2 regions of the Neobacillus sp. BP17 genome follow, and region 2 is predicted to be linked to the other one. Evidence: riboswitches for the same ligand, from Rfam matches in the RefSeq annotation. Region 2 holds a riboswitch; the other holds the start of a gene.
What was found. Region 2 has a riboswitch for glycine ahead of glyA (serine hydroxymethyltransferase). Riboswitches for the same ligand answer to the same signal wherever they lie in the genome.
Positions count from the first base shown of each region.

Region 1: another riboswitch for glycine. It lies ahead of gcvT (glycine cleavage system aminomethyltransferase GcvT); the one in region 2 lies ahead of glyA (serine hydroxymethyltransferase).

Region 1 covers NZ_CM184198.1:4,195,759-4,200,762, reverse strand. Annotated here, with positions in the region: gene AC4QJR_RS20505 (DEAD/DEAH box helicase) at 1-1,370, opposite strand, end outside; glycine riboswitch at 1,546-1,633, shown strand; gene gcvT (glycine cleavage system aminomethyltransferase GcvT) at 1,806-2,912, shown strand; gene gcvPA (aminomethyl-transferring glycine dehydrogenase subunit GcvPA) at 2,931-4,277, shown strand; gene gcvPB (aminomethyl-transferring glycine dehydrogenase subunit GcvPB) at 4,270-5,004, shown strand, end outside.
Region 2 covers NZ_CM184198.1:2,088,504-2,093,507, forward strand. Annotated here, with positions in the region: gene AC4QJR_RS10025 (amino acid permease) at 1-939, shown strand, start outside; glycine riboswitch at 1,148-1,243, shown strand; gene glyA (serine hydroxymethyltransferase) at 1,348-2,598, shown strand; gene AC4QJR_RS10035 (serine dehydratase beta chain) at 2,613-3,125, shown strand; gene sdaAA (L-serine ammonia-lyase, iron-sulfur-dependent, subunit alpha) at 3,125-4,024, shown strand; gene gcvT (glycine cleavage system aminomethyltransferase GcvT) at 4,021-5,004, shown strand, end outside.

The DNA of each region.
Region 1 (5,004 bases), 2.1 Mb from region 2:
TGTTCTAGCCGCATTGGATTCCATGGCAAATCGAAATTAATTATATGGTTGCAAAATTGAAGATTAATTCCTTCGCCGCCCGCTTCTGTCGCAATTAGAACTTGTGCATGCTTTTGAAATAATTCTCTCATCCAGTCCTTTTTCCCGCGCTTAAACCCGCCGCGAAAAGGGACAGATGTTATTCCATGCTGTTTTAAATACCATTGTAAGTACATTTGAGTGGCTCGATATTCTGTGAAAATAATCACTTTATCATTTACCTTTTGAATTAACTCTAATGCTTTTTCCGCTTTGGAATTTTTCTGAACAGCTTCGACCTTTTTCATTAAATATTGAATTTGTTCTTCGAAAGCTGGAGTTGGATTTTCCTTTTTTTGCAGCATATTCTTTAATGTATAAAAAACGGCCTCTCTGCTGCTGCATGCCTCACGCTGCAACGTCATGACTGAGAATGAACTAGTTTGTACCCAATTCCCTTCACTTTTTAAGTTTGTAATTGACTCGTAAAGATCTTTCTCCTCAGGGGTACATTCAATTGGAATCGTCTCAACATGCCGTTTTGTCCATTCGATTCCTGTATCTGCCCGCCTATTCCGAATCATGACCTTGTTTACTAATTCTTTTAAATGTTCATCATCATTTAAGGATCGTGCATCACGCTTGTATTTTTCATAGAATGCCGTTTCGCTCCCTAAATGTCCTGGTTTTAATAACGAAACCAGATTGAAAATTTCCTCGACTCGGTTCTGAATCGGTGTTGCCGTCAACAATAAACAAAATTTCTTTTTCAGATTTTGAACAAATTCGTAGTTTTTTGTTTTGTTATTTTTTAGTTTATGTGCTTCATCAATGATGATGAGATCATAGTCTTGTTGGTAGATAATGTCGCGATGTGGATTACGTTTTGCTGTATCAATCGAGGATACGACGACATCGCACTGTTCCCACACATAGCTTTTTCTTTGTGATATAGCAGGAATGAAAAATTTGCTATTTAGCTCGGTCGACCACTGTGTAACTAAAGAAGCAGGGACAAGGATTAATACCTTTTTCACCAATCCGCGTATCATATATTCTTTTAGAATTAATCCAGCTTCAATTGTTTTTCCGAGCCCAACTTCATCAGCAAGGATAGCTTTTCCGTTCATATTTTCAATTACTTGTTTCGCTGTTTCGAGCTGGTGTGGAAGCGGGGTTAAATTAGATAAATGACTTGGTGCCAATAAACCGTTGAAATCAGGAACAACGAGATGTTTTTCTACTCCAATTGCTAGTTTAAAAAGCTCCCAATTCCCCCATGGACCATCGTTATCGATTCTATGTAAAAAATCATCCTTCCAAGAGGAATCAAATTCAATTTCGATCGACATGGTGTCAACTCCTTTTTTACAATTTCCAGCTTTATTCTTTCAAATAAAATTATTGCCCAATGTATTATTTTAATGGTAGGATGATTATAGTCTTGAATGTTTTAAATATTTTAATAAAGTAATTTATTTTATAAGTATAATTAGTATGACCAATTTGGATAATATTATAATGCGAATGATAACAAGGGGAGAGACTACCTTTGTAGCGCCGAAGGAGCAAGCAGAAATGTGAATCTCTCAGGCAAAAGAACTCTTGTTTGACGCAGCTCTGGAGAGTGCTGATTAGACATTTACAGCCACCAAAGGGGAAAGCCTTTAAAGGTAAACTTTCAGGTGCAAGGACAGAGACCTTCCTAATTTTACATGGGAGGTTTCTGTCCTTTTTTATGGTTATCCTAAGAATAGTATGTGCCAAAGATTGAAGGGGGATTAAGAATGTCTGAATTAAAACGAACTCCGCTTTTTGATGTGTATAAGGAATGGGGAGGAAAAACCATTGATTTCGGTGGTTGGGAGCTGCCAGTTCAATTTTCCAGCATTAAAGAAGAGCATGAAGCTGTTCGCACACGTGCAGGATTATTTGATGTTTCCCATATGGGTGAAGTGGAAGTAAAAGGCAAGAATAGCTTGGATTTTTTACAAAAAATGATGACAAATGACATTTCAAAAATTAAAAATGGCGGTGCCCAGTACACGGCCATGTGTTATGAAAATGGCGGTACTGTCGATGACCTTCTTGTATATAAAATTGAGGACAATCATTACCTGTTAGTTGTTAATGCATCAAATATTGAAAAAGATTATAAGTGGCTTGAAGACCATGTAACTGGAGATGTTACTTTAGAAAACTTATCAGAAAAAACAGCGCAGCTTGCCCTTCAAGGACCACTTGCAGAAAAAGTACTGCAAAAGCTCGCTGGGAATACGGATTTGAGTGGGATTGGTTTTTTCAAATTCCAGCAAGAAGTAATACTTAATGGGAAAAAATCCTTAGTATCAAGAACAGGATATACCGGTGAAGATGGTTTTGAAGTATATTGTGATGCAGAGGATGCAGTTGATCTTTGGAAAGATATTTTAGCAGCAGGTAAGGAAGACGGAGTAATTCCTGTTGGATTAGGTGCCCGCGATACACTGCGTTTTGAAGCAGTATTAGCACTTTATGGCCAAGAACTTTCTGCAGAAATTTCACCACTAGAAGCAGGGATTGGCTTTGCCGTGAAATTATCCAAGGAAGTTGATTTTATTGGGAAAGAAGCATTAATCCAACAAAAGGAAAAGGGCTTACCAAGAAAATTGGTAGGAATTGAAATGATTGATCGTGGGATTCCACGTCATGGATACCCAGTATATAGTGGGGATCAGTTAATTGGTGAGGTTACAACAGGCACTCAATCACCAACTTTAAAGAAAAATATTGGTCTTGCTCTAATTAATTCGGAATTTACAGGGCTTGAATCCGTTGTTGAAGTGGAGATTCGCGGTAAACGCTTAAAGGCTACTGTCGTTCCAACACCTTTTTATAAAAGAGAAAAGAAATAACAGAAGGGAGTTAGTTTTATGAAACATCGCTATTTACCTATGACTGAACAAGATAAGAATGCTATGCTCGAGGCAATTGGTGTTTCCTCTATTGATGAACTGTTTAGCGATATCCCTGAAAAAGTAAAATTTAAGGGTGAATACAATATCAAAGCAGCTAAGTCTGAAACAGCCTTAATGAAAGAACTGTTTAATATGGCTAGCAGGAACGCTGACCTAAAAAGAAATGTTTCTTTTATTGGTGCAGGTGTATATGACCATTACATGCCTGTTATTGTCGACCATGTTATTTCTAGATCAGAATTTTATACAGCTTATACACCATATCAACCAGAAATATCTCAAGGTGAACTTCAAGCAATCTTTGAATTTCAAACGATGATTTGTGAATTAACTGGCATGGATGTGGCCAATTCCTCTATGTATGATGGCGGAACAGCACTTGCTGAAGCAGCAATGCTTAGTGCGGGCCATACAAAAAGAAAAACAATTATAGTCTCTAGTGCCGTACATCCTGAAGCACGCGATGTTCTTAAAACATATGCAAAGGGTCAGTACCTCAATGTGGTCGAAGTACCTGTGAAAGATGGAGTTACGGATCTAGAAGCATTAAAAGGGCTCGTAAATGAGGATGTTGCAGCTGTTATTGTCCAATATCCAAACTTCCTTGGACGAATCGAGCCTTTAAAAGAGCTGGAAGAAATTATCCACGCAAATAAGTCCATGTTTGTAGTTTCAAGCAATCCATTATCCCTTGGGGTGTTAACACCTCCAGGTAAATTTGGTGCTGACATTGTTATTGGTGATGCCCAGCCATTTGGAATTCCAACCGCTTTTGGCGGCCCTCATTGCGGCTATTTCGCAGTTACTACTAAGTTGATGAGAAAAGTTCCTGGACGTCTTGTTGGACAGACGACAGATGACCAAGGCCGTCGTGGGTTTGTTTTAACCTTGCAAGCTCGTGAACAGCATATCCGTCGTGATAAGGCGACATCAAATATTTGTTCCAACCAAGCTTTAAATGCCCTTGCAGCATCTGTGGCAATGACAGCTTTAGGTAAAAAGGGTGTACGTGAGATGGCGGCTGCCAACTTACAAAAGGCTCATTATGCAAAAAATGCATTTAAGGAAGCTGGCTTTGAAGTGGTATATGATGGTCATTCATTCAACGAATTCGTTGTAAAATTAAATAAACCTGTCAAAGAAATTAATCAACAGCTTTTACAAAAAGCAATTATTGGCGGCTATGATTTGGGTCGTGATTATCCAGATCTTGTTAACCATATGCTGATTGCTGTAACAGAACAACGCTCTAAGGAAGAAATTGATACTCTAGTGAAAGAATTGGGGGATTTCCATGCATAATCAAGACCAGGCACTCATTTTTGAACTTAGCACACCAGGCCGCATCGGTTATAGTCTGCCAGAAATGGATGTACCAGAGCTAGATCTCAATGGACTTCTTCCTGATGGTTATATTCGTACGGAAGAGCCAGAACTTCCTGAGGTTTCAGAACTTGATATTATGCGCCACTACACGGCACTATCAAAAAGAAATCATGGTGTTGATTCAGGATTTTATCCACTCGGCTCTTGTACAATGAAATATAATCCAAAAATTAATGAAAATGTAGCACGCTTTAACGGCTTTGCACATGTCCATCCGCTGCAAGATGAAAGTTCTGTACAAGGTGCACTTGAACTTTTATATGATTTGCAGGAGCATTTAATTGAAATTACCGGGATGGATGAAGTGACTCTGCAGCCAGCAGCTGGAGCACATGGGGAATGGACCGGTTTAATGATGATCCGTGCTTACCATGAAGCCAACGGTGATATGAAACGTACAAAAGTTATTGTTCCTGATTCCGCACACGGGACAAATCCAGCATCAGCAACAATTGCAGGTTTAGAAACCATTACCGTTAAATCCAATGAACATGGTCTAGTTGACCTTGAAGATTTAAGAAGAGTGGTTGGTGAAGATACTGCAGCACTAATGTTAACCAATCCGAATACGCTTGGTTTATTTGAAGAAAACATTCTTGAATTAGCTGAAATTGTTCATGAAGCAGGTGGAAAGCTTTATTAT
Region 2 (5,004 bases):
TTCGCATTAATTAAAGTTATCGCGATACTGGCACTCATTGTAATCGGTGTGTTCATGATTATTAAAGGCTTTTCCACCAATGCAGGAGCATCCAGTTTCACGAACTTATGGAGCCATGACGGCTGGTTTCCAAATGGCATAAATGGGTTTATTCTTTCATTCCAGATGGTTGTGTTTGCGTTTGTTGGCATTGAACTGGTAGGACTTACAGCAGGTGAAACAGAAAACCCAGAAAAAGTAATTCCAAAGGCCATCAATAATATTCCTATTCGAGTTTTGATTTTCTACGTTGGAGCCCTTATTGTCATCATGAGTATTTATCCATGGAACGCGATAAATCCTGCGAAAAGCCCATTTGTTCAAGTCTTCGTGGCGGTTGGAATCGCTGCAGCTGCTGGTATTGTCAATTTTGTCGTTCTAACTTCCGCGGCTTCGGCCTGTAACAGTGCCATCTTCAGTACAAGCCGTATGGTATACTCACTTGCCAGAGATAAAAATGCACCTGTACCATTTACAAAACTTACTTCCCGTAAAGTACCTTCAAATGCATTGCTCTTTTCAACTGTGGTCATTTTAATTGCCGTTGTGTTGAACTATGTTATGCCAGAAGGAGTATTTACCCTAATAACAAGTATTTCTACCGTATGTTTCATCTTTATTTGGGGGATTACAATTATCAGCCATTTGAAATACCGAAAAACAAGACCAGATCTAGCAAAAATAAACAAATTTAAATTGCCGCTTTATCCATTTTCTAATTACTTGATCCTAGCTTTTCTAGCATTTGTTCTGGTTGTGCTTGCACTTGCAGAAGATACTCGCGTTGCCTTGTTTGTAACTCCAGTTTGGTTTATTTTACTAATTGCCATCTATAAGATGCGGAATATGAAGGCAAACTATGCAGATCAAGTCAATCAGGAAAAGATAGCAGAAAATTAATAGGTAACTCAAAAATGTCTTATGATCCATTTTTGATACCGTTTTCAAAAAAAGCTTGACTTGGCTTCCAGTAACAATTATTCTGAAAATAATAAAAAAATAGAGCGGATGACGGTTGTGGGAGAGTGCAATTTTTACACGCCACCGAAGGAGCAAGTTCCAAAAAAAACCCTTGGAATTAATCTCTCAGGTAGATGGAACCACAGCGGGACGCAACTCTGGAGAGCGCATTAAAGTTATGCCACCAAAGGGGAATGTTCGTAACAGAACTAAACTCTCAGGTAAAAAGGACAGAGAAGGGAATATGAAGCTACATGCTTCCCCTTCTTCTGTCCTTTTTTGCGTGCAAAAAAGCAGATATTTGAAGCATAAAGGGGAGCCTGAACAATATTTCAAGGAGGAGTTATCATGAGTTTACAACAGAATGATCAAACCATTTTTGAAGCGATTAAAAAGGAGCAGGATCGTCAGCATCAAACATTGGAGTTGATTGCATCGGAAAACTTCGTTAGCCAAGATGTCCTAGAAGCAATGGGAAGTGTGATGACCAATAAATATGCAGAAGGCTATCCAGGAAAGCGTTACTATGGCGGATGTGAATTTGTCGATGTGGCAGAACAAGCAGCTATTGATCGTTTAACAAAGCTGTTTGGTGCTAAATATGCAAACGTTCAACCTCACTCAGGTGCACAAGCTAACTTTGCTGTTTTTTTCGCACTTCTTCAGCCTGGCGATAAAATCATGGGAATGAACCTTTCACAAGGTGGACATTTAACGCATGGAAGTCCTGTTAGTGTTTCAGGAAAATGGTTTGATGTTGTGTCCTATGGCGTCAAAGAAGACAATCATTTGATTGATTATGATGAGCTGGAGGAAATCGCGAAAAAAGAACAGCCAAAATTGATTATTGCAGGGGCAAGTGCTTACCCAAGAACAATTGATTTTGCACGCTTTAGACAAATTGCAGATCAAGTGGGTGCAAAATTCATGGTGGACATGGCGCATATTGCAGGACTCGTTGCTGCTGGTCTTCATCCATCGCCAGTTCCATACGCAGATGTTGTGACAAGCACCACGCATAAAACGTTGAGAGGACCTCGAGGCGGTATCGTTTTATCAAACAATGAAGAGATTATTAAAGCGATTAATAAATCTGTGTTCCCAGGAATTCAAGGCGGCCCCCTTATGCACATCATTGCAGCTAAAGCGGTTGCTTTCAATGAGGCTTTACAACCAAGCTTTAAAGATTATGCGAAACAAATCATTGATAATGCAGCAGCACTTGCGGATACGTTAAAGGAAGAAGGAGCAACCCTTGTCTCTGGAGGTACAGACAATCACATTGTTCTTTTAGATGTTCGCCCGTGGAACTTAACAGGAAAAGAAGCAGAGAAATTGTTAGAAGAAGCAGGAATTACTGTTAACAAAAACACGATTCCTTTTGACCCTGCAAGCCCATTTGTCACAAGTGGAATCCGTATGGGAACTGCTGCTTTAACAACTCGCGGTATGAAGCAGGATGATATGGAGAAGATCGGTAAAGTAATCGCTGCTGTTCTGAAAAATAAAGGTAATCTTGAAGTTCTTAAACAAGCAAAAGAAACGACTAAAAATATTTGTGGTAACTATCCACTATTTCAACAGTTAATTACTGTTTAAGAAGGAGACATTCCATGGAATTTCAAAGTTGCTTTGATATAATCGGCCCGATTATGGTTGGGCCCTCGAGTTCACATACAGCAGGTGTTGTGTCAATCGGAAAATTTATATTTGAACTATTAGGTCGTTGTCCAGAAGAGACAAAAATTGTATTTTACGATTCCTTTGCTGAAACGTACCAAGGACATGGAACAGATAAAGCGCTCATCGGCGGATTACTTGGTATGAATACTGACGATTCACGAATAAAAAATTCGTTGGAGTGGGCAAAAGAGGAAGGTATGCAGTACCATTTCGAGTTTGAAGACAAATGTACTTTTTATAACCATCCCAATACAACGATTGTGACAGCCAAATGCAATAATCGGGCTGTAAAAGTTGGAGGGGTATCCCTTGGCGGTGGTTTATCCAAAATCTTTATGATTAACGGAAGAAAAGTGGATATTCGGTTAAGTTCAGGCGATGATTTTACGTCCCTTGCTAGTCATTTCCAACCAAACGAGAAAGTATTTATGGAGGCAATTTAATGGAAATTAAGTCCATGGCAGAACTGATTGAAGCTTGTGAAAGAGAACAAAAAACCATTGGTCAAATCATGTTGATGTTGGAAGCGAAAAAGTCGGGAAGAGACGAAGAAACCATTATCAGCATGATGGAAGAACGATTGATCAAAATGAAGGAGGCCGTCGATAGCGGAATTAAAGACGGCTCAACAGCACCAAGTGGTATCTCCGGCGGTGATGCGGTGAAAATGTATAACTATATGACTCAGGGCAATGCCTTGTCAGGAAATTACATTAGTAATGCCATGACGTTTTCATTAGCTACATCTGAAAGCAATGCACGTATGGGGATTATTGTTGCTACACCAACTGCGGGAGCAGCTGGAATTTTACCTGGTGTATTGTTTTCACTTTATAAAAATGACACCTATTCATATAAAGATTTAGTCATGGGCTTATTTACTGCAAGTATGCTAGGTTACGTGATTGCTAACCGTTCCTTTATTTCAGGAGCAGCAGGAGGCTGCCAAGCAGAAGTGGGATCCGCAACGGCAATGGCTGCGGGGACAATCGTAGAGTTAAAAGGCGGTACACCACAACAAGCTGTAAATGCAACCGCAATTGCTATGAAATCATTATTAGGCTTGGTGTGCGATCCGGTTGCAGGACTTGTTGAAGTACCTTGTATTAAGCGAAATGTCATTGGTACCTCGATTGCCTTTTCTGCTGCCGATCTATCACTTGCTGGCGTGGAAAGCCGGATTCCATGTGACGAAGTCATAGAAGCGATGTATAAGGTTGGAAAGGAAATGCCAAGGACACTAAGGGAAACCGCACTTGGCGGGCTGGCGATGACCGAAACAGGTAAAAAGGTAAAAGAACAGTTATTTTGTCGGAAATCTAAATCGGAGGTAACACAATGACTACTAATACATTGTTAAAACGGACACCCTTATTTGAAACATATAAAAAACATGGCGCAAAGGTCATCGATTTTGGCGGCTGGGAGCTTCCGGTACAGTTTTCAAGTATTTTAGAAGAGCATGAGTCAGTACGTATCCGTGCAGGACTTTTTGATGTCTCTCATATGGGTGAAGTAGTGGTAGAGGGAAAAGATGCAGAAAGCTACATAAACTATCTGGTCACAAACGATGTGACGAAGCTCAGTATCAATCAGGCACAGTATACTGCAATGTGCTACCAGAACGGCGGAACGGTCGATGATTTACTAGTTTATAAATTAACGCATGATAAATATTTACTCGTCATCAATGCGGCCAACATTGATAAAGACTTTGAATGGATGAAGCAACATGTAAAAGGAGAGGTAACACTCAAAAATATCTCCAATGAAATTGCGCAGCTAGCCATTCAAGGACCAGAGGCTGAACGTATTTTGCAAAAACTAACGGAAACCAATCTATCTGAAATTGGCTCATTTAAATTTGCACAACATGTTAATGTTTCCGGAATAACAGATATCCTCGTATCACGTACAGGTTATACAGGTGAAAATGGTTTTGAGCTTTATTTAGCAGCTGGTCAGGCGGAAGCACTATGGGAAAAACTGATAGAAGCAGGGTGTGAAGATGGCTTAAAGCCATGCGGATTGGGTGCACGTGACACCCTTCGTTTAGAGGCACGTCTTGCACTTTATGGTCAAGAACTGTTAAGCGATATTAGTCCCCTTGAAGCAGGAATCGGCTTCGCGGTGAAAACCAATAAAGAAAGTGATTTTATTGGAAAAGAGGCACTTTTAAGACAAAAAGAAGAGGGATTAAAACGCAAATTAGTAGGAATTGAAGTCACTGGTCGTGGGATTCCCCGTCATGGTTATAAAGTAATTTCAGAGAGTGGAGAGGAAATTGGTGTAGTTACATCGGGAACACAATCACCCACTCTA